DNA from 2 places in the Paenibacillus sp. FSL R7-0179 genome. Region 2 is predicted to be linked to the other one. Evidence: a T-box and tRNA genes for the amino acid it is inferred to sense, from the RefSeq annotation. Region 2 holds a T-box; the other holds one or more tRNA genes.
What was found. The T-box of region 2 lies ahead of MKX63_RS11630 (valine--tRNA ligase). A T-box ahead of a tRNA ligase gene usually reads a tRNA of that ligase, here a tRNA-Val.
Positions count from the first base shown of each region.

Region 1: it encodes a tRNA-Val, which carries the amino acid that the T-box ahead of MKX63_RS11630 (valine--tRNA ligase) is inferred to sense. The anticodon was not compared.

Region 1 is NZ_JBBOCC010000002.1:2,097,661-2,108,458, reverse strand. Features, by position in the region: gene metG (methionine--tRNA ligase) at 1-605, shown strand, start outside; gene MKX63_RS25500 (aldo/keto reductase) at 715-1,668, opposite strand; gene MKX63_RS25495 (helix-turn-helix transcriptional regulator) at 1,823-2,632, opposite strand; gene MKX63_RS25490 (NUDIX hydrolase) at 2,695-3,117, opposite strand; tRNA gene MKX63_RS25485 (tRNA-Val) at 3,358-3,429, opposite strand; gene MKX63_RS25480 (Rpn family recombination-promoting nuclease/putative transposase) at 3,529-4,383, opposite strand; gene MKX63_RS25475 (hypothetical protein) at 4,532-5,074, opposite strand; gene MKX63_RS25470 (hypothetical protein) at 5,220-5,792, opposite strand; gene MKX63_RS25465 (GNAT family N-acetyltransferase) at 6,069-6,599, shown strand; gene MKX63_RS25460 (LytTR family transcriptional regulator DNA-binding domain-containing protein) at 6,734-7,129, opposite strand; gene MKX63_RS25455 (cyclic lactone autoinducer peptide) at 7,147-7,290, opposite strand; gene MKX63_RS25450 (accessory gene regulator ArgB-like protein) at 7,250-7,819, opposite strand; gene MKX63_RS25445 (hypothetical protein) at 7,812-8,411, opposite strand; gene MKX63_RS25440 (hypothetical protein) at 8,619-9,185, opposite strand; gene MKX63_RS25435 (stalk domain-containing protein) at 9,350-10,021, opposite strand; gene MKX63_RS25430 (hypothetical protein) at 10,105-10,314, opposite strand; gene MKX63_RS25425 (hypothetical protein) at 10,653-10,798, shown strand, end outside.
Region 2 is NZ_JBBOCC010000001.1:2,605,169-2,615,966, forward strand. Features, by position in the region: gene MKX63_RS11590 (RluA family pseudouridine synthase) at 1-773, shown strand, start outside; gene MKX63_RS11595 (hypothetical protein) at 1,218-1,637, shown strand; gene MKX63_RS11600 (hypothetical protein) at 1,756-2,307, shown strand; gene ypfJ (KPN_02809 family neutral zinc metallopeptidase) at 2,502-3,362, shown strand; gene MKX63_RS11610 (GGDEF domain-containing protein) at 3,752-4,993, opposite strand; gene MKX63_RS11615 (glycosyltransferase family 4 protein) at 5,191-6,612, shown strand; gene MKX63_RS11620 (LysM peptidoglycan-binding domain-containing protein) at 6,748-8,001, shown strand; gene MKX63_RS11625 (stalk domain-containing protein) at 8,203-8,865, shown strand; T-box leader at 8,958-9,242, shown strand; gene MKX63_RS11630 (valine--tRNA ligase) at 9,403-10,798, shown strand, end outside.

The DNA of each region.
Region 1 (10,798 bases), on a different contig from region 2:
TTCTCAGCAGGTATGACCCGGACTCGGTCCGTTATTTCCTGACGGCGAACGGTCCCGAGAAGCGGGATGCCAACTTCTCCTGGAGAGAGTTCGTCTATAGCCATAACAGCGAGCTGCTGGGCGCGTTCGGCAATTTCGTCAACCGCAGCCTCGTGTTCCTGAATAAGTCCTGGAATGGCAGAGTTCCAGACGGAGATTTGGACGAAGTATGGGTTGGCAGGCTGGAGCAGCTGTATAAGGAAGCAGGAAGTCTGATTGAGGCCGGACATTTCAAGGAAGCTCTGGAATTCATCTTCTTGCATATCCGCCAGGCCAACAAATATTTCGATGAACAGCAGCCTTGGCTCCAAATCAAGCATGATCCTGCTGCCGGGGGCAACACGCTGTACACCTGTGTTCAGATTATTGCCAACCTGGCAAACCTGCTGAACCCGTTCATTCCTTTCTCCTGCGAGAAGATTAGAGGCTTCCTATCCATAGAACAGCCTGTATGGCACCCGGTATCCATCCTTGCAGGGCAGCCTATATTGGAGCTTAAATTACTGTTTGAGCGGATAGAGGTGCAGCGGATCGAAGAGGAGCTGGAGCGGATGGGGATGGATTAAAAAAGCGTTCTTCCCGCATACCGCTCACTAAAGCAAGCGGCGCAGGCAAAAACGCTCCGGGAAAAAAATAGGAATGGATGCACAGCAGCTGTCCGCTCTGTGTGATAGCTTAGTTCTGGCCGGGGTAACGTGCTCCGGCTGCAATTCCTTGCGGGGATATCCGCTCAATCCGTGCGAGATCCTCTGCCGTCAATGTAACCTGAAGCGCTCCGAGGTTCTCTTGTAACCGCTCCAGCCGCTTCGTGCCGGGGATCGGTACAATCCGCTCTCCTTGTGCTAGAAGCCAGGCCAGAGCAAGCTGTGCCGGGGCGCAGCCCTTCTCGGCTGCCATCTGCCCGATCAACGAGACGACCTCCAGGTTCCGGGTGAAGTTCTCTCCCTGGAACCGCGGGTAATGGCGGCGGTAATCATCCTCCGGCAGATCATCGAAGCTCTTGATCTGTCCAGTCAGAAAACCGCGGCCCAGCGGGCTATAAGGAACGAAGCCGATGCCCAGCTCCTTGACCAGCGGCAGAATCTCATCCTCCACCTCCCTGCTCCAGAGTGAATACTCTGTCTGCAGGGCGGTCAACGGATGCACCGCGTGTGCCCGGCGGATCAATTCAGGCGAGGCCTCGGATAAGCCGATAAAGCGGATCTTCCCTTCCTTGACGAGGTCAGCCAGGGTACCGGCGGTTTCCTCAATTGGGGTGTTCGGATCAGGACGGTGCTGATAGTACAGATCGATATAATCTGTGCCGAGTTGATAGAGGCTGGCATCTACGGATTTTTTGATATAGGCCGGATCTCCCTTGGTTCCCTGAGTATGCGTAATGCCGAATTTGGTCGCAATCACCGCCTGATCTCTCCGGCCCTTAAGCGCCCGTCCGAGAAGCCGTTCATTGCCGCCGAAGCGCTGCTGCTCGAAGGCTCCATAGATATCCGCTGTGTCCAGCAGAGTTACGCCCAGATCAAGCGCACCATGAATGGTTCTTACAGACTCTTCATTATCAGGCATCATCATCGTTCCGAGTCCCAGAGCTGATACGCTCAGCCCTTCGTTACCGAGTATTCTTGTATGCATATGGTTGCCTCCCTCTGTCCCTGTAATAGATCTTTCGAACATGTCTTATTCTAACCGTCCTGCCATGGAGCAGCCACAGTACGTTCATACTAGTAAGATCATTACCAGGGAGCAGCGGAAAACGTATGGGGTATGTCCCTCACAGAATCGTCTGCTACGTCATAACAGGGGTATAGATACAAATATGCAGGCCCGGGTGATCCGCCAGATTTGCCATCGAATTGATATCGTATACGACAGGCTGACTTGTACCAAGGCTCTCTATGACCACACGGTTGACCCTTTTGCCCTGAATATTGTGCTGCTTCCACATCCCGGCGAAATCTGCACTGTCCTCCAAGAGCTGATCGACCATCTCCTTGTGCCAGGGATCATGCAGGTTCAAGTCATAATAGGTTCTGTACACACCTACTGAATGTAGGGCGAACTCCTCCCAGTTCAGCATCCGGCGGCGCAGCTCCAGATCCAGGAACAGAAGACGCATCATAATGCGCTCTGAAGCAGACAGACCTCCGAAATCACTTAGCACTTCACTCGCTTTATCATTCCAGGCCAGCACCTCAGACCGCTCATTCGTTATAAAAGACGGATAAGTCAATTGGCGGATAATATCCCGCCACTGCGGGTTCAGCTCCGGATTGACCGTATCTATAGAAGCAAGTGTATCCGGCAAGCCAGGATTCCAAAGCTCAAACAGGTGCTTGCGCTCATCTGCCGACAACCGCAGCGCCTGACTGAGACTCTCCATGACCTCTCTGGAAGCGGTAACCTCCCTGCCCTGCTCCAGCCATGTATAATAAGTGCTGCTGAGGCCGGCCAGAACCGCAACCTCCTCCCGCCGCAGACCTGGCGTTCTGCGCTGACTGTTCGTTTCCTTGATGCCTGCAGCTGCTGGCTGCAGACGGTCCCGCCGTGATCTCAGGTAGTCGCCAAGACGCTTAAACCTCGTAATCTCATTACTCATGAGCTGGGCCTCCTTTCAGCCAATCGTGTGTCTATTCTACCAGAAATACGATTAAGATTGATTCACAGATGCTTCACATATTCACATACTCTCGCATATAGCGTGGGGTAGATCCCCGGGTAGGTCACCGCCTGCGGCAGCTCGCTGAAGCTTCGAAGCTCCGCCATTTCGAACGGGGGCATAGCTCCGAACCTTTTGACATCTGCATAATACAACATTCCGTAGCTCTCTCCCAGCTCATCACTGCTGACCGAATAGATGCATAGCGGATGCAGCTCATAATCTTCGGCGCCTGTCTCTTCATAGAGCTCTCTTACCGCAGCTTCCCCGGGGCTCTCCCCCGCCTCAATATGCCCCCCGGCAAATTCCCAGGTGGACCGCTCACGCTGCCGCACAAGCACCCAATCTTCGCCTTGCTTCATAAAAATCACCACATATTTTAGACTCACCCCAGGGCGCTCCGCTTCATGTAACGTTACGATCATGATAGAATTTCACCTTTTATGTTGTTGGTTAAGGAACTTCCAGACAAGCGCTATTATTGTAATATACTACGGATGGGGTGTCGTGGGTTTTTGTCACTCTTTAAATATCCATAAAAAAAGAAACTATAACATTGCATTAGACACATAAAGTCATCTGCTGCCAAACGTCAATAGCTTCTCTGTTTGTTTTTCGTGTTTCTAAAAAGAAAGAAGGCCTTGAATATCAAGGCCTTCTGCATATAGGACGGATGGGGTTCGAACCCATGACCCCTACCCTGTCAAGATAGTGCTCTCCCGCTGAGCTACCGTCCTGCAACGAAATTTATAATAACACAGGACGTGAGGGAATGGCAAGCTATTTTTATATTTGCTTTTGCAGCATCGGTTACTTCATGGTCAGTGTCTACCCGTTTATGATTTCAAGATTAAAACTTCTTCCTCAGGGAGGCCTGAGGCTCTAACAATAATGGAGGTTTCTACTCCAAGTGCAAGAAGTTCACGCACCATTGCCTCTGCCTTTTTTCGTTCACCCTCTGCTCGTCCTTCAGCTCGCCCCTCAGCCCTAGCACCATTCATCCGCGACGCCTCATCCCGCAAATACTTCATCCGCGCTTCATACTCCATCCTTGTAGCGGCATCCTGACTCAGGAACTCCAGCGTATCCATTGCTTTTTTCAACATCGGTTCATTCATGGTCAGCACCTCCCAGTTTGGTTGTTCAACACCCTTCAGGAATAATAACCAGTTGATCAGACCACCAGTTAATGGGACGGCCTGCTCCTCGAGCTTTGTTAATTCCATTACATGAATTTCCAGATCGTTATTCAACTGAATCCCAGTGTGGTCTTCCCGAAGGTGAAACACATTATGATGACGGTCATTCGGCAGGCAGGAATAGTTCAGAATATTGATCGTCACACACTTCTTCAATTGGCTGTAATCGTCACCTTTTTGAATTTGGTGGTAATACATCTCGCTCCAGTAGAAAAGTGTCCGCTTCTCCATATTGTATGGATTGAACAGCTGCATTTCGATGTTAATCCGTTTGCCCTCTGCCGTCTTGGCCTTGATATCAAGGATTGACTGTTTCTCAGCTGGAGCATCCTTATCTGTGTACGGATTCATTAATATAATTTCTGTAAGCGGGGGTTCGCCGGCTTCCATGAAGGTACTATTGAGGAAGGCCAGCAGAACATCCTTGTTATTCTCACTGCCGAAGATTTTCTTGAAGATAAAGTCATTCCGTGCGTCGAGTAATTCCACGATTATCACTCCAATCATATACATTGATTATATCATGGCAGAACCACTCATTGTAAACGAAGCCAGCCTTTTGTGCCCCATATATTGCTATTCTGTCCCCTTAAATATCTATGAAACATGCAAGCCCATTTTTTATCTTCAGCCCTCCCATTTACCTGTAAGTTATCGCCATTCGCTTATCCACTAATGCAATGCCGTCTGCTACACCTTTACCGTTGAACAGACCTGAAATTACATATATTTTCGAATCATCTTCAGCCTTTGCTGCCCATTCTTTATCATGCAAGTAACGCTTGTTGATGGAATCGTAAGCATAATCCAGATTGCGCTCCATATCCATCAGATATTGATCGCCGTATATTTTTTTGAAGTCATCTTTGGACATGCCAATTTTAAAACCGCCAGTGGTTTCATACGTATCTTTCGATTCCTCTGACAGAGTAATACCTGCCACTTTATCCTCACGGTACATAACCCTTACACCAGAGCTGTACATGACGGAATTCGCAATACTCTTATCATCCCCTTCACCAAGTACCTCTTCCCCTTCCGCACGGCTCATTCCATACCCAACAATGGCTTTAGAATCGTTCACCTTTTGGACGGCTAAATCTTTGGTGGTTAACCCGTCTTTGGAATCCGCACAAGCTGTCAATATGAACAAGAACAACATTACCATTATCGTTTTTCTCATCATGCCCTCCCAGATGCTTTTTACCTAAACTTTACCATGTTAGGCGGAGTAAGAAACAAAAAAAAGACTGCATGAGCACATGCCCACACAGCCTCTATTAATGACAGTATGAATCTACAGCGATCAAGCTGCTCCCATGACTTCCTTAACTAAGCTTATATCTCTCAGTAATTACAGATGCACTTACCGTGAACCCTCTTTTTTGCATGGTCTTTGTCAAGGTCTTCTGAACACCGCCATCCGGATCACATACCAGGTATTTATCAAAACCGGAAGCGGAGGAGTCATGCCCGTCCACAATGACATAATGAGAGTTGGAACCTTCCTCAAGTCTCATCATGCAGATGTTCCCTTTTTCGGCTTCCACGGATACGTCCGCAATCGGAGTAATGCTTACAGTGATACTCTGACTTCCGATTTTTGCAGTGAATCCCTTTGCTGTGAAATCAGCAGCGTTGTCCGTTCCCTTTTTAGTTGCTTCCCAAACGGCGTAATACACATTGGATTTCGTTGCATTAGAGAGCCCGCCTTTATATAAAATAAACATGGCAAGATCACAAATAGGGCAACCAAATTTTTGAATAGTCCCTGTCGCTCCTGTTTTTCCACAATTCTTAAAAAAATTCGCATCTGTAAAAGCCGGAGTAGAGGTACCTGGATTGTAAATTGAAGTATCCCCCTGGTTGATCAGATGGGTAGATGATAGTTTATGCGGCATAAACTATACCTCCTAAAATATATTTGAGAGGATCGAAATCGCTATGCTACCTTCGTCCTCACAATACATAGGATATGTTGATAGATTAGGAGACGCCACCAAGCAAAGTACCCTTCTTTGTGAAGATTTGTTGAATCGATCCTGGATGGCTGTTAACTTTCTCTCTTGCTTTCTATATAATAGAGGCAGCTTACACTCGGAAAGGACTGAACTATGCGCAGATATCAATAGTTGTGCCTCACCAATACCATATAACTTCATGGAGGTAACACTTTGATGATTACTGAATTACGTACCGAGCGATTAGTATTAAGACAAATGAGTACCGCCGATTCAGCCAGTCTCTTCGCGATCTGGTCCGATCCTGAAGTCACCCGGTTCATGAATATCAGCAATTTCACGGATGAGTGTCAGGCCGTAGAGATGATTGAGCTGCTTGGTAAGTTAGCGGGCGAGAACCAAGCGATCCGCTATTCTATCATAGAAGCAGAATCCGGCCGGATTATCGGCTCATGCGGTTATAATATGCTGGACTATGATCATGCGAAGACAGAGATCGGTTATGACCTTAGCCGCGAGTTCTGGGGAAAAGGATATGTGTCTGAAGCCCTTCGCGCGCTAATAGATTATGCCTTTGATACACTGGGCTTCAATAGAATAGAAGCAAAGGCTCAGCCTGCTAATATCAATTCGATTAAGGTGCTGCAGAAATTAAACTTCTCGCTGGAAGGAACACTGAGACAGAGTGAGCGCTCCAACGGAACCTTCATTGATCTGTGTATGTATTCTAAATTAGCTGCAGATTAGGATAATCTAAACAAAGGCTGTCCCTAGGCGCTTGAGAATGAATAGCGCAGGGTCAGCCTTATTATATATACCACTTCCGATCTACTCTTCGCTTCTCAGTCTGGAAAAATCGCCAACCTCCCTAAAAAAATAAGCTACCACTGGGGCAGCTCCACTAATTGAATATCCGATGCGGATGTCTTTACGTATTTGAGAATTTCTTTATAGCCCTTCTCTGACAGAAAACACTTTTGCTCGACTCCTCTATGGTCTTCCCCAAAATAAGCAATATGAAAAGTCTTATCCAACTGGATAATATTAGAAACCTGAATTAACGTGTTTCTATCTGCTAGAACGAAATTATATCCTGAACTGGCCAGGGTATTAAGCCAATATTTCAGCGTACCTACTGTATAAAAGGTCTGATCGTACGTATGGACAATGATCCGATAGATAGTCCGTTCAAATTCCATAAAAGTTATTTTTTCAATATCGAGTGAGAATACACCAGTGTTTCCCTCTGTGTCTCTAGTAACAGATATCGTGCTCAAAGGGATCAACTCCAATGTTATTTAAGTAACTCTTCAGGAACCTCGGGTTGGTTAATGTAAAATACACTTGCTGTAACCAACACGATAAGGGCAGCGAAGGCAGACAAACCGGATGCAAGTTTATACACTACTGCGCGTCGTAGAGCCTGTAACCCCTTCATGCTCAGTTCTCACCCCCCTTCTAGCTATGAGCAGACTGACCGATTGAGCCAAAAAGCAGGCCGCAATCACCGGTGAACCTGCCACCACATTGGCTACCACAAGCATTACTGCTATGACTTTAAGCTTAGGCCAGTGCTGTCTGGGAATCCGGGTCTGGTGTTCAATTCCGATAGGGGCCAGCCAGAGTACAATTAATAGACTGATTCCATTCATAAGCAGAATCATTGTATCGCCTACTTCAATGAAGGACAAGAACGTGAATAAAGTCGCTGTAAACAAGACACAGGCCATTCCCGATTTCAGATGCACCCCGCCGGATACCTGACGCAATAGGGCAAAGGAGATCAGAATCAGAATTATCTCATTTGTCCTGCCCGTCAGAAGGGACACCACCAGTGTCAGCCCAATAATAAATAACGCATTAAGGATGACCGCAATAGCAAACTTCAGGATTGAAACATTTGCCGGATGCTCGGGAACTATACGTTTGATGCGCAGTGCAAGCTTGCCGGACATATGCTCAAGCATCTTCCAGCTCCTTCCGGTTGGAATAGTATAGAAGGAATACAGACATGATCAGAAAAATCAGCGCATTCAATAAAATATCATTGTAATAGAGCAGGAGAGATACTACGATTACAAATGCACAAATTAGTATGGACAGCAGGATATCCTCTATTTTGAAGCGGAGTTTATCCAGATCGAAGGTGAAGCCCTTGCCTTTGCGGTATAGATAGCCGAATACACCAAAGACAATAGCAGCCGTCGCAACCTGCAGGAAATACCCGTTGGCCTTACTGTCGATATCCGAAACGGAGCCAAAGACAATCCAAAGAATCAGCGTCTGAATCCCTGCAAAAATAGCAAATCCTGATATCGTTGCAATGATAGATAGAATCAGCGGCATCCTCACCACCGCAGCAAAAAAGAAGATGAAAATCAGAATTAAAACAAGTGGTGCAACATTCGACATGCCCAGTTCATTACGTAACAGATAGCTTTGCAGATTGTTAAGCAAGATGACAAATAAAGCCTGCCAGATGTACCATCTCCATTTGAATCTATAGAGAGACATAATCAGATAATAGAGCGCAAGCGTCTCTATTGTTGAGAAAAACATAAACCCTACAGGTTCCCAAGACAAACCATAACACCGCCTGACTAATTTTCGTTCACAGAATTAATTATATATCCCCGTCACACCTGGCGTATACTCTTTAATTACAAAATTCGACACTTTTTGTCCGATCACAAAAAAACATCCGTTGGCTGCTCTAAATCGAGCTCAACGGATGTTCCTCTGTGTAAAGCAGCTTGGCTGTACGTCTTATATTTCAGACCAAATTACGTTAAGCTCAACGGTTCCCTCCTTGGACGCAAGCGGACCGCCAATGATTGACCAGCTCTGCTTACCATCCTTGGTCTTCCCTTGAATGATCAGGTTCTTGGGATCAATAGTCTTCACAGACTGATCACCCAGCTTCGAAGCCAGATAATCATCATAGAGCTTTGTTACCGATTCCATACTGTCTGTTGTTCTAAAAACCAGCAATGCCGACTTCTTGCCCTCATTCTCCTCCGCATTCGAAAGGATGGTCTCTGTTACATTGTTAGGCATCGGGAAATCCTCCGGCAGGAATTTCGGCAGATCCGCAGATCCGGAAGCCGTCTCGTTGCTTCCGGCTGTTGGCTCAGGCGTCTGCTCCGGTTCATCCGTTGCTGCTGGGGTCTGCTCCGGCTCTGTTGAGGCCGCAGGGGTCTGCGCCGCTTCGGCTGCCGGTGTGGATTCCTGGGACGGATCGGCGGATGGCGCGTTCGCTGAATTGCTGCACGCACTCAGGACCAGAAGGGACAACGTCAAGGATAAGCCCATTATTAGTTTTTTTGTGGACATCTTCTCACTCCTCATGAATTCATTGAACTTTAACATCGCCAGTCAGATTCACCGGCTTACCGGATAATACCCATTTTCTTCTTCTTCCAAACAACAAATGTAGACAAAAAGAAGCCCGGAAACCAAGGCTCCCGGGAGAATCGAATAATATATAAGTTCAGAAATTATTTATAATACGATGTCGTTAGCGGGACGAAGACCGAGGTTCCCTTCTTCACGTCGCCAGTGATATACAAGCTGCTGACTCCGGCAATATCCACCTCGATGGTAGTAAGCCCGCTGGCCGGGTCAATGGTCTGCTTTTTCAGTACAGTGTTAGTGTCGGCGTCTTGAATCGAGAGGTCTTTGATCTCCCCGCCGATCGCGGCTATCTGTAGATAGAGCTTTTGATACTTTTTGTCCGGTTGCAGCATGAAGGAGCTGCCGCGGTCACTGCTGGCGTCATCGAAGAATACATCCTTGTAATCCTTATCTTTGTACACGGTCTTGCCCGGGTCTTTGGTATGATACATATTGTCAAAGCCCGTAGCAATCGGTACACCTGCCGTCTGCTCTCCCAAGGAAATAGTGTTAGTTGCAGCATCGAACTTAACAGTAACTCCCAGCAGATCGGATACGGAACGAACCGGCAGATAGGTTGTGTCCTTATAGGAAATTGGGGCAACCACCGCACCGCTGGCATTCTTAAGCTGTACAGGCTGGCCGTTCATCTTGAATTTGATGCTTGGATTCAGAAAAGCCTTGATCTCCTGCAGGTTGGCTCCGGCATACACGCCCGTGCCCATTCCTCCAAGTACGGCAAATGCAGTCAGTGCAGCAGTCATCTTCTTCTTCATTCGCTCAAACTCCTCTCCAGATATGACAAATTTGAAAATTCCATATTTGGAGTATAATAAATCCTGCCATCAGATGCAATCATTCAGAAATCATCTCTCCGGTGAGCCGCCTCATAACGCTCACGGATCTCCAGATTTTTGGAGTGGTTGTACAGGTCCAGTGCAATTATTCCCCTACGGGCAAGCTTCACCACCAGCACAAATAGATAAATCCCCATCCCCAGACAAAATAACCAGAGCAAAAGAGCAAAAATACTGAATCCTCCGGCAAGCAAGGACCCAAAACCTGTCATATACACAGTTTATATCCCCCTAATTCATCATGATATAAGTCGATAACCTAATCCTATCTAGTTTGGCATGTTTGTGTCAGGAATGCAAAGTTCTATTAAATTTCACTGTAGAAATAATCCAATTTTGATATACTGGCTAAGTATGATTAAACATTTGGGGGAAATTACTGATGTACGGAAAATTATCCAAAATGACTTTAGCTTTTGCTCTTTTAGCTTCACCGGTGATATTAAGCGGATGTGGCGGGTCCGCTGAGGTTACGCAAGCTGTAACCACGACTCCTTCTGCTGCTCCGACTGCTTCTCCTACTCCAGCGCCGGAGCTGAAGAACTTCTCTGTGAAGGATAAGACGCAGGAATACCTGGAGAACTTCGGCACCAGTGCTTGGAATGATGAGTCTTCCAAAGAAATTGCCGAGAACATCCGGATTAAGGCCAGAGAGGATAAAGAGAATACCTTCACTTATCTGGAGATTGCTGACTC
Region 2 (10,798 bases):
GCACGGAGGTGACGCTGGATCATATCGTCGCTGCGCATTATGCGGCTTCCGGCGGAGGGATTGCCGTCCGCCATATCCACCGGCTGGACAAGGATACTACCGGACCCGTGCTGTATGCGAAGAACGAATACGCCCAGCTTGTGCTGGATGAAGATATGCGTGAGAAGAAGGTAGCCCGCCTGTATGCCGCGATTGTTGAAGGCACAGTGCCGCCTGAGCTTACGGTGATCGATGCCCCCATCGGCCGTGACCGCCATCATGCGGCGCGCAGACGGGTATCCTCTGGAGGGCAGACGGCGGTAACACGGATTGCAGGGCGCGAAGCCCTCCCCGGCGGAACCGTAGTGAAGCTGCAGCTGGAGACGGGCCGGACGCACCAGATTCGTGTCCACCTCAGCCATGCAGGGCATCCGCTCTTCGGGGATGACCTTTACGGCGGATCAGGCTGGCATACTGCGGGTATTCCTTCTTTATATGATGAGAAGCCCCCGCGTACGAAGCCAGGTCAGGTGAAGTCTGCCATTACAGCCTGGTTTGAAGAGCAGGAGAAGGCAGGCCTTACCCCGGGTCTGCAAGTCCCCGGCAAGCAGCCGGCTCCACCTTCCAAGCCGGGAGTCAAGGCGAAGAAGGATAGTGCTGACCGCCAGGCGCTGCACGGAGAGAAGCTGATCTTCGCCCACCCCTGGACCCGCAGCAAGCTTGAGGTAGCCGATCCCTGGCCGGAGGATATGCGGCGTCTGCGTGAGCAAATCGGTGGCGTAGATCAGGAGTAGACTATTAACCATTGGGTTCTGTGAGGTTAAGCTAACTCAATACATGCCATGCCCAGCCGGGCCGCGTTTCTCTGAACTCTGGAGGAGTGCGGCCCGGCTTTTTGGTTGTTGTCCAGTGCGGCCTCCCCCAGCCGAAACATCGAACAATAAGTGGATTTATGCTATTTAATTTACGTAACAGTACTCTCCAGGGAACGTTAAGTGGATTTAGGGCATCTAATTTTCTCAATATGTCCTATATATTTATTTTCAGCTTATTTAAGTGTTGTTTATCCAACTGTTGCCGGATATTCGTAGACTTACTGTTGAACGGTTGCTCTTTTTCCACTTATTTCATTGAAGCCACCAGTTAGCCCGCGTCCCCTCTGATACATTTCCGCGCTCAAGCCTGTCTTACTAGTATGAGGAGATGATCTGGCTGTGAGAATAAGAAGGAATCGCTTAGTGTTAGTGATCTTAACCGCCTCCACTCTGGTGATTGCCGCCGGAATAATGAGGGTTGTGCAGTTGGACAACAAATATGGCGTTCTGGGTCTGGTTGCCCAGCTTCAGAGCTTCCAGGTGAGGGTAGACAATCAATCGGACTTTGAGCTGCGTATACTGGAGACAGGAGTGGTAACCAGCTCAGCAGCGGAGGCGTCAGTAGACGAAGTTGGCAAGATACTCAAAAGCGAAAAAACAGTAAAAATTAAACCCCAGCTAACCTTAAGCGGTGAGGGCGGTATTTATTTGAAGTATTCAGACTCTAGGGAACCCGACGTTCCCAAAACCATCGGAGTATGCTCCTACACCGAGACTTTATCCGGATATTCCAAGGTTATTATTACGAATGACAAGGTGACAATCGAACAAAACTGCAGCTAATCTGTAAGTAATCCATATATTTGCAGATTCCTAGTAACATTTGTAACTGACGGCCTTCCAATATATTGATAAATATAGAGTGTAAGCGCAGTCTAATCGATGAACTGGGGGAATTATTGTGAAAAAAATTACAAAGTTAATGCTCGTGGCCGGCATCTCATTGGCACTTGTCGGGGTGGGGAACAGCGGCGCCCTGAACAACGTCACTTCGGCAGCGAGCGCACCGCTTAAGGTAGGCCGGGTGGAAGCGGCTGCCCATGGCACCAAATGCTTCACTGTAGCGGTTGCTGTAGTACAGAATGGCGTAATCGTTGCGGCTTCGCTCGATGATTATCAGTTCCTGGGCACCGATGTAGCCACTGGCGTACCGAACTCGGACAAGGATTTTGGCCAGAACTACAAAGATCCGAACATGGTGCTGGCTTCCAAGAAGACCAATGCCAAATACTACAGTGAGCACATGAAGGAAGAAGCCAAATCGACAGTAGCCTATGACAAGAACCTGGCGGCCATCGAGAAATTTGCAACTGGCAAAACGATTAAATCCCTAGAAGCTACACTGACTAAAAAAACCAAAGAGCAAGTCGTTGATGCTGTAAGCGGTGCAACTCTGGTGGATACCCAGGGCTACCTGAAAGCGATTCTAGACGCAGCCAAAGCTGCAAAATAAACGGCTGTTCCATCATTTAACCGATGTTAACCCCTTCATGGCTGCGGCTGTGGAGGGGTTTTGCTATGCGGTTTCCATTTGTCACCAGACCGGCTCCGCTATTCAAGAGAGTGGCACCCCTGCAATTATGGGTATAACAGTAATAAGTACAAAGGCGTCAGTATACGCGAGTATTCATAACTGGGGGGAAGGCCATGAAATGGCAGGGCAGAAGAGGCAGTTCTAATGTGGAGGACCGCAGAGGCCGCGGAGGCGGGGGCGGGGGCAAGCTGATTGGCGGCGGAATTAGCGGGATCGTGATCATAGTGATTGTTACGCTGCTGAGCGGCGGGAATATCGGCGATATTGTGGGGAATCTGACCTCAACCGGTTCGGGTACGAACTCAAGTGCTCCCTATGAACAGAGCGCGCAGGAGAAGGAGCTATCCGAGTTCGTATCCGTGGTGCTGGCCGATACCGAGGATGTCTGGTCCGATATCTTCAAGAAGCAGGGGATGACTTACCAGGACCCGACGCTTGTGCTCTACAGCGGCAGTGTGAACTCTGCCTGCGGAACCGCAAGCTCAGCCGTCGGCCCGTTCTATTGTCCCGGTGATGCCAAGCTGTATATCGATCTCAGCTTCTATGATGAGCTGCAGCAGCAGTTCAAGGCGCCTGGCGACTTCGCCATGGCGTATGTAATTGCCCACGAGGTGGGTCATCATGTGCAGACACTGCTGGGCGCTTCCGAGCAGCTGAATTCAGAGCGCCAGCGCCTGAGCGAGACTGAATTCAACAAGGTTCAGGTCCGCTTCGAGCTGCAGGCCGATTATTATGCCGGGGTCTGGGCCCATCATGTCCAGGGCCAGAATCTGTTGGAGGAAGGAGATCTGGAGGAGGCGCTGACTGCCGCGAGTGCGGTGGGGGACGATACGATCCAGAAGCGGGCGCAGGGATATGTGGTGCCCGACAGCTTCACGCATGGAACGTCCGAACAGCGCAAGCGCTGGTTCTATAAGGGCTTCAACTCCGGCACGATTGCCGGCGGAGATACCTTCAAGGCTGCTGAGCTGTAGCCTGCAGCTGTTCTGTCAACATAAGAGCCGCCCATCCGCTTGACGGAGGACGGCTCTTATTCTTATTTGGAATATTATGATGAGGAGCCGTGTCTGCTCCACCGGGCAGCTGGAATGTATGCCAAAAACAGCATACATTGTGCTGCCGCGCAGGCGCCCGGGCCAAATGTATGCCAAAAACAGCATACAATGGCTGCCGCGCAGGCGCCCAGGCCAAATGTATGCCAAAAACAGCATACAATGTGCAGCAGCGAGGGTGAGCGGGCCAAATGTATGCCAAAAACAGCATACAATGGCCGCCGCGCAAGCGCCCGGGCCGGATGTATGCCAAAAACAGCATACCTTCGGACCGGCCCGCACAGCCCGCCCCCCTGCGCGGGAACGTGTGCTTACGGCTGCACATCGTTCCGGTAAGAGAGACGGTTGCGGCCAAGCTTCTTGGACTCCAGCAGGAGCTGGTCGGCGTAGACGTACCCTTTTTCCATAGAAGTCTTCTGGTCCGGGTCCGCCTTATAGTAAAAGAGTCCGAAGGATGCCGAATACGGCACGCGGATCATCTGCTCCTCGAATTCCGCACTTACGCTGTGATCGTGAAGGCTGTCCAGAATATCCTGAATCTGCATCTGACATTCCTCGAAGGTCTTGTCCCTCAGCAGCAGCGTGAACTCTTCCCCGCCGCTGCGGAACAGGATGTCTCCCTCCTGCAGATGCTTCTGCAGCGTCTGCGCAAAATGAACAATGACCCGGTCGCCTACGGCGTGGTTGTAGGTGTCATTGATTTTTTTGAACCGGTCGATGTCCGCCACTACAATTCCGATGTACTCCCCGCTCTGGTTGAGCTCCTTCATCATCTTGTCCATATGCGCCCGGTTATAGGTTCCGGTGAGGAAGTCGCGGTAGGCCATCTGCTCGAATTTGTCGCGTTCATATTTGTGCTGGGCACTCTGCGATTTGGAATAGAACGAGATACTGACTACATAATTGAGCACGAACAAGGCGATCAGCATCTCCCATTTCTCCATTTGCAGCAGCCGCAGCAGCAGGGCGTTACTCAGGGCCACCTTGCTGAAGTCCAGCAGATTCCGGCTTCGAAATAACAGGTTCCACGCTTCCCGGCGTGTCTTGATATCTCCCGACAGGGCGAAGGTCAGCACCAGGAAGGTGGATGACAGCAGGGTGGTGACGCAGACCACGAGCAGGAACAGCAGCCAGTATCCGAGCGGAAGCTTGTCCGCCAGAGGAGATAGCGCCGTATACAGATAGTACGCAGCAGAGCCGCCCAGTGTGAACGAGCCGATATTGTAGAAGGTATCCAGGAACTCTCCGGGATCGGCGGTCTTCGTTTTCTTTTTATAGAAATATACGATGAACCGGTATACCGTCTCGAACAGGAGCGTGCCAAGCGGACCGGCAAAAATCCCGAAGGAGGAGGTATAGCTGATCGCATAATCGATTGTAGAGTTCCCGCTCCGGGTCACAATCCGCAATTGGAAATAGATGCTTGAGAAGATAGTGTATAGCAATAATGCTTTTATATAGGTAGCGTCCAGGACTACAGCATGCGCGGGAATGAAGGCTATAGCCAGGGCTGCGACAAATAGGAAAAGGTCAAATACCCTCGCTTTTGACATGTCGGAAATTTCCTTTCAGGATTTATACCGATTATACCCGAAAAGATGAATCTTGATTAAAAGATATTTTTGAAATTTTGCAGGGAATGATCATATATCCCTTTCCGCCTGCCCGCAGCCTACATATACTATTCTGATTAAGGTGGAGCAGACTGCACCTGTGTCTAAATAAATCTGTAAGCCGGGGAGAGGAATGCATGAAGATATTGCTGGTCACCTACTGGGGCCTTACCAATATGGGCGGAATTTGGACATATATGAAGCAACTGGCTGACAAGCTGGGCGAGCAGGGCCATTCCGTTACAGTGATGGGCAGCCATGTGGAGAACAATACATTGTATCTGCTGAACCGGACAGAGTTTTTTGATAAAAAAGCGTTCTATTCGCTGCTGCTGCCGCAGCTTGATATCGGCCGGTTTCCCTCGCTGCATCTGGAGCACGGCATCTTCAGCTTTGAGCTGGGGCGTTATGTATTCGAGGGCGGCGCTGCTGTGCTGGGCTTGGAGGACTATGATGTCATTCATGCCCAGGACCCTATCGCCTCCTATGCACTGCGGCGGATCATGCGCCGTCCTGTTCCGCTGGTTACAAGTGTGCATGGGGCATTGACCAAGGAGACCTACTATGAGTACAAGGGACTTGAGCCCGGACTGACCCGGGAGGCCTATGAGCAGCGGCCGATCTGGAGATATTTCCGCAGGCTTGAGACGCTGGGGGCCCAGGCGGCCGACCAGATTCTGGTCTCTTCGGAGTGGATCGGACAGCTTACGCAGAGCCTGGGCGTCAGCCAAGACCGTATCCATACCCTGCCGTACGGGCTGGACCTGCATCAATACGCAGCCCGTGCTGCGGAGACACCGCCGCTTCAATTTGCAGAAGGAATTCCTGTGATCATGTATGCCGGACGACTTGAATATATCAAAGGCGTCCATGTGCTGATAGAGGCGCTGGGCATTCTGCAGCAGCGCTGTCAGCAATGGATCTGTGCAGTGGCCGGAATCGGCAGCCTCCTGGAGGAGCTCATGGAGCAGACCCGCCTGCTGGGTATCGCGGGGAAGGTCCATTTCACGGGGAAGCTGAACAACATTCCCGCTGCACTCCGGGCAGCCGACATCTATGTGCAGCCCTCCCTCCAGGACACGCAGCCCTTCTCGGTTACGGAAGCGCAGCTTGCCGGGATCGCGCCGATTGTCGCCGGAACGGCAGGCATGCCGGAGATGGTCCGGCAGGGAGAGACGGGCTGGATTGTTCCTCCCGGAGATGCCGGGCAGCTTGCCCTGCAGATCGAGCAGCTGCTGGGGGATGAGGAACTGAGAAGACGCACCGGCCTCCAGGCTAAGCAGTGGGCAGAGCAGACCCGTTCTCTGGATGTTATGGCTGCGGGTACACTTAATGTATACCAGAGAGCGCTAAGTCTGCGGGCGGGCCGGCCGGGAATTCCGGATCACCTCCGCTTTGAGGAAGAACCGGGAGCGGGTGCGCTGCCGGCAGCTTTTCATCCGGCGGATGTGGTTAACGAGTGTAGTCCGGGGAATCCGCTTGCCGTAACACTGCGTGTCAAGCTTCCACACCACTACTCTATTCCTGATGCACGTACGGCTCTTCCTCCCCTGGCATAGGCGCTGTCCGCAATTGAAGCGGCAAAGTTGTCATGCCTGCCTGATTGAAGCATATACATGAGGGGAGTAACATTTTGGGCTTATACTCTGGGCTTGTCTCAGGGATAGATTATGCCAAGAAGGAGGACATTTCCCGTGTTTGACCAGTCCCATGGCTTGCGGTTTGATATTTATGAACGCATTCACCTTTCGGAAGAGCTTCCGGGAATAGCAGAGCTGGAGGAAGTCGAGCTGGTTCCCGACATCCAGGTCATCCAGCGGGAGGACCGGGCCGAGCTGCACGGACAACTGCTGCTCACCGGACTCTACCGGGGGGAGGATGACCTTACACAGCGTCTGGAGCATGCAATTCCTGTTGAAATCACTGTTCCGCTGACCCGGGTCAGCTCACTTGATGACATAGGGGTGGAGATCGAGAATTTCGATATTGATCTGCTGACGATGCGAACCGTCAACATTACCGGTGTGCTCTCGCTGCGCGGAATCGGAAGTGCAGATGCACAGCCGGCCTGGCAGCAGGAGGAATATACGGTAGCCTATTCGCCGGAGGCAGGAGACGGTAATGCCTCTGAGGAGAAATTCCGCAGTCCGGAGAATGATACCCTGTATGAGAATTCGCTCTGGACCTATGGCGAGGGGGCAGCCGAGGGCTCTGAAGAAGATCAGAGCTACGCTAATCCGGCTGAGGCTGTAGTCCAACCTCTGTATGCTGAAGAGACTACGTACACCCAGCCCGCCGCCTATCTCTCTCCACCCCTGAAGGACAAGGAACCCAGAGCAAGGACACATAGCCTGGATACGGCTTCTCCGGCAGGCACCGCCGCCTTGAACACAGTGGATCATTGGGGCAATGCGAAGCTTCATTCCGCCGCGCAGCCGGAGCCGGTGCTAACCTCCGCTGCCAATGATGCTGCTGCGCTGTTTGCCGGGAACGAAGAAGGCGAGGCGGCAGAGGAGATCCAGGCCACAGACAATGAAGTCTTCCTGTCTGCGGAATCTCTGACTCCCCCTGAGGAGAAGCAGGATCTCAAGGTTGCCCTTGGCAGCAAAAAAGAACCGGGAGCCGCCGAGCAGGAGCCGCTCACCTTCTCCTCGCTGCTCAGCGCAAGCCGTGCCAACAGAGAGCAGGAGGAGCTGCTGTCGGGCAATTTAGACTCTGTAGCGGAGGCTGTTCCTGAGGCCGGCAATGACACAGCGTGGAAGAGCCGGTTCATCGGCGGCATGGGCGGGACGGAGCTGTTCCGCAAGGTAAGGCTCTGCATTGTGCAGCGGGAAGAGACGCTGGACACCATAGCCGAGAAATACCAGCTAAGCACCCGGGAGCTGACCATGTACAACCGGCTGTCCGGTCAGATTGTAGAAGAGGGACAGGTACTATACATCCCTTGAGATTGATGATGTGCGGAGAATTCAGGCTTAACAGGAACAGCCCTTGCCTTACGGATGGGGCTGTTCCTGTTTCTGTGTATGATTTCCGCTTCTGGTTTACAAAACGCTTAAGCCGGGGTAATAGTCAATACCGGCCTACATACATTACACATTCAGGCAGCTATGCGCTGGTACACCACTTCTGGAAGGATGATAACTCACATGAAGAGAAAAGTGGCAGCCACTGCGGCCGCACTAAGCTTGACGCTCACAGTCTCGGCCGGTGTCTACGCCGCCAGCAATCTGCAGGAGATCAAGGCGCTCCTGAACAACAAAATCGGGATCGTCGTAAACGGTCAGGCATATACGCCCAAAGACGGCAACGGCAAAACCCTCGCCCCGATTACCTACAACGGCATCACTTATCTGCCTGTACGCTCTATCGGCGAAGCGCTGAACACCGCTGTTACTTACGATGCTGCGACCAGCCGGGTCATCATCGGTGATGCGGCTGCTCCGGCCGTCTCCTCCGGCGGCTCGTCCGCAGGAACACCGGCAGATTCTGTGAAGCGGCCGAAGAGCCTGCCGGCGGACTTCCCGCTTCCGGCAGACGCGAAGATATTTGATCTGATCGAAGGCTCGGCGACCGGTAAACCGTCAGCTACCTTTAGCTACACCACCAAGCAAAGACTGGAGACGCTCGGCAATACGTACAAGGACTATTTTGCGCAAAAGGGCGCCACTTCCAAATCGGAAGAAGTCTCTGCGGCCGCCTTCCAGATTATTGATGCAGGCAGCACGTTTGCTGTTACCGTGGACGGGGCTCCCGGAACGGGCAGCCGCCAGGGCTTCAACGTGGTTCAAGTGATCTGGAGCGGGGAGTAAGCGCCAAGGTACGTCTGCTGCGCGCCCTTTGTGTATATGCTGGTTGACTAGGGATAACACTGAATGTATTATTGAACTAAGTAATAACTAGCATAAAGACTGGGAACGGGAAGAGTAGGCGGTCAGCCCTTCAGAGAGCGGGATTATCATTGGTGTGAATTTCCGCAGGATGCAGCCCCCGAAGTCGCCCCGGAGTTGCCCTTCTGAGCTTGTCTTCATCATGAAGACCGGTTAGGATGCGGCCGGTTGCAGCCGTTACTCTGCATGAGTGTCGCGCTAAGCTTTGGGAACCTGCAAGGGAACCTAAGGCAGTGGTTTATTTTTTATTGGCGCGAAACAAAGGTGGTACCGCGAAAGAATGGCCTTTCGTCCTTTGAGACGAAGGGCCTTTTTGTATTCTCGAAAAACCGCTAGCTACTCAATACATTTAACAGTGGAGGGTTCACAATGGCTGATAACAACAATGCAGCAGCAGAGCTGCCGAACGGGCAGGAAGCGGCAGAAGCTACCGCTTCAGCTAATCACAAGCAGAGCGATATGCCGACTACATATGATCCGGGAGCGGCAGAGAAGAAATGGTATGCTTACTGGATGGAGAAGGGCTTCTTCGAAGCCGGCAAGCGTCCGGATGCGGAGCCTTACAGCATCGTGATTCCGCCGCCGAATGTAACAGGAATGCTGCATATCGGACACGCGCTGGATTTCACGCTTCAGGATGTGCTGATCCGCACCAAGCGGATGCAGGGCTATGATACTCTGTGGCTGCCGGGTACGGACCATGCGGGGATTGCTACGCAGACCAAGGTGGAGCAGAAGCTGCGCCAGCAGGGAATCTCCCGCCATGATCTGGGACGCGAGAAGTTCCTGGAGCAGGTATGGGACTGGAAAGACCAGTATGCAGAGACCATTCATGACCAGTGGGCCAAGATGGGCCTGTCCCTCGATTACTCCCGCGAACGCTTTACCTTTGACGATGGAATGAAGAAGGCGGTAAGCAAGGTATTTGTGGAGCTGTACCAGAAGGGTCTGATCTATCGCGGCAAGCGGATTATTAACTGGGACCCGGCTGCCCGTACAGCGCTGTCGGATATCGAGGTTGAATACAAGGAAGTGAACGGGCATCTGTACCATCTGCGTTATCCGCTTAAGGATGGCAGCGGCCATATCACGGTGGCTACCACGCGTCCTGAGACGATGCTGGGCGATACAGCCGTAGCCGTACACCCCGAGGATGACCGTTACAAGCATCTGATTGGCCAGGCGCTGATTCTGCCGATTATTGGCAGAGAGATTCCGGTTATTGCTGATGAATATGTAGATAAGGAGTTTGGCAGCGGTGCGGTTAAGATTACACCGGCGCATGATCCGAACGACTTCGAGATGGGTGTCCGCCATAACCTTCCGCAGATCAACGTAATGGATGAAGGCGGAGTGATGAATGAGGAAGCGGGCGCTTACCAGGGAATGGACCGCAGCGACTGCCGTAAGGCCATCGTAGCCGACCTGAAGGAGCAAGGCGTGCTGATCTCCATTGAGGATCACGTACACCAGGTAGGGCACAGTGAGCGCTCCGGGGCTGTTGTAGAGCCTTATCTGTCCACCCAGTGGTTCGTCAAAATGCAGCCGCTGGCAGAAGCGGCCATCGCTGCACAGAAGGACGGTGACGGGGTTCACTTCGTGCCAGACCGCTTCGAGAAGACGTACCTGAACTGGATCGAGAATGTCCGCGACTGGTGTATCTCCCGCCAATTGTGGTGGGGTCACCGGATTCCGGCCTGGTACTCCGAATCTACCGGGGAGCTTGTAGTTGCGCACGACGAGGAAGAAGCACGCCGTATCAGCGGGCTGTCCGACCTGAAACAGGATGAGGATGTTCTGGATACCTGGTTCAGCTCCAACCTCTGGCCGTTCGCTACCTTAGGCTGGCCTGACG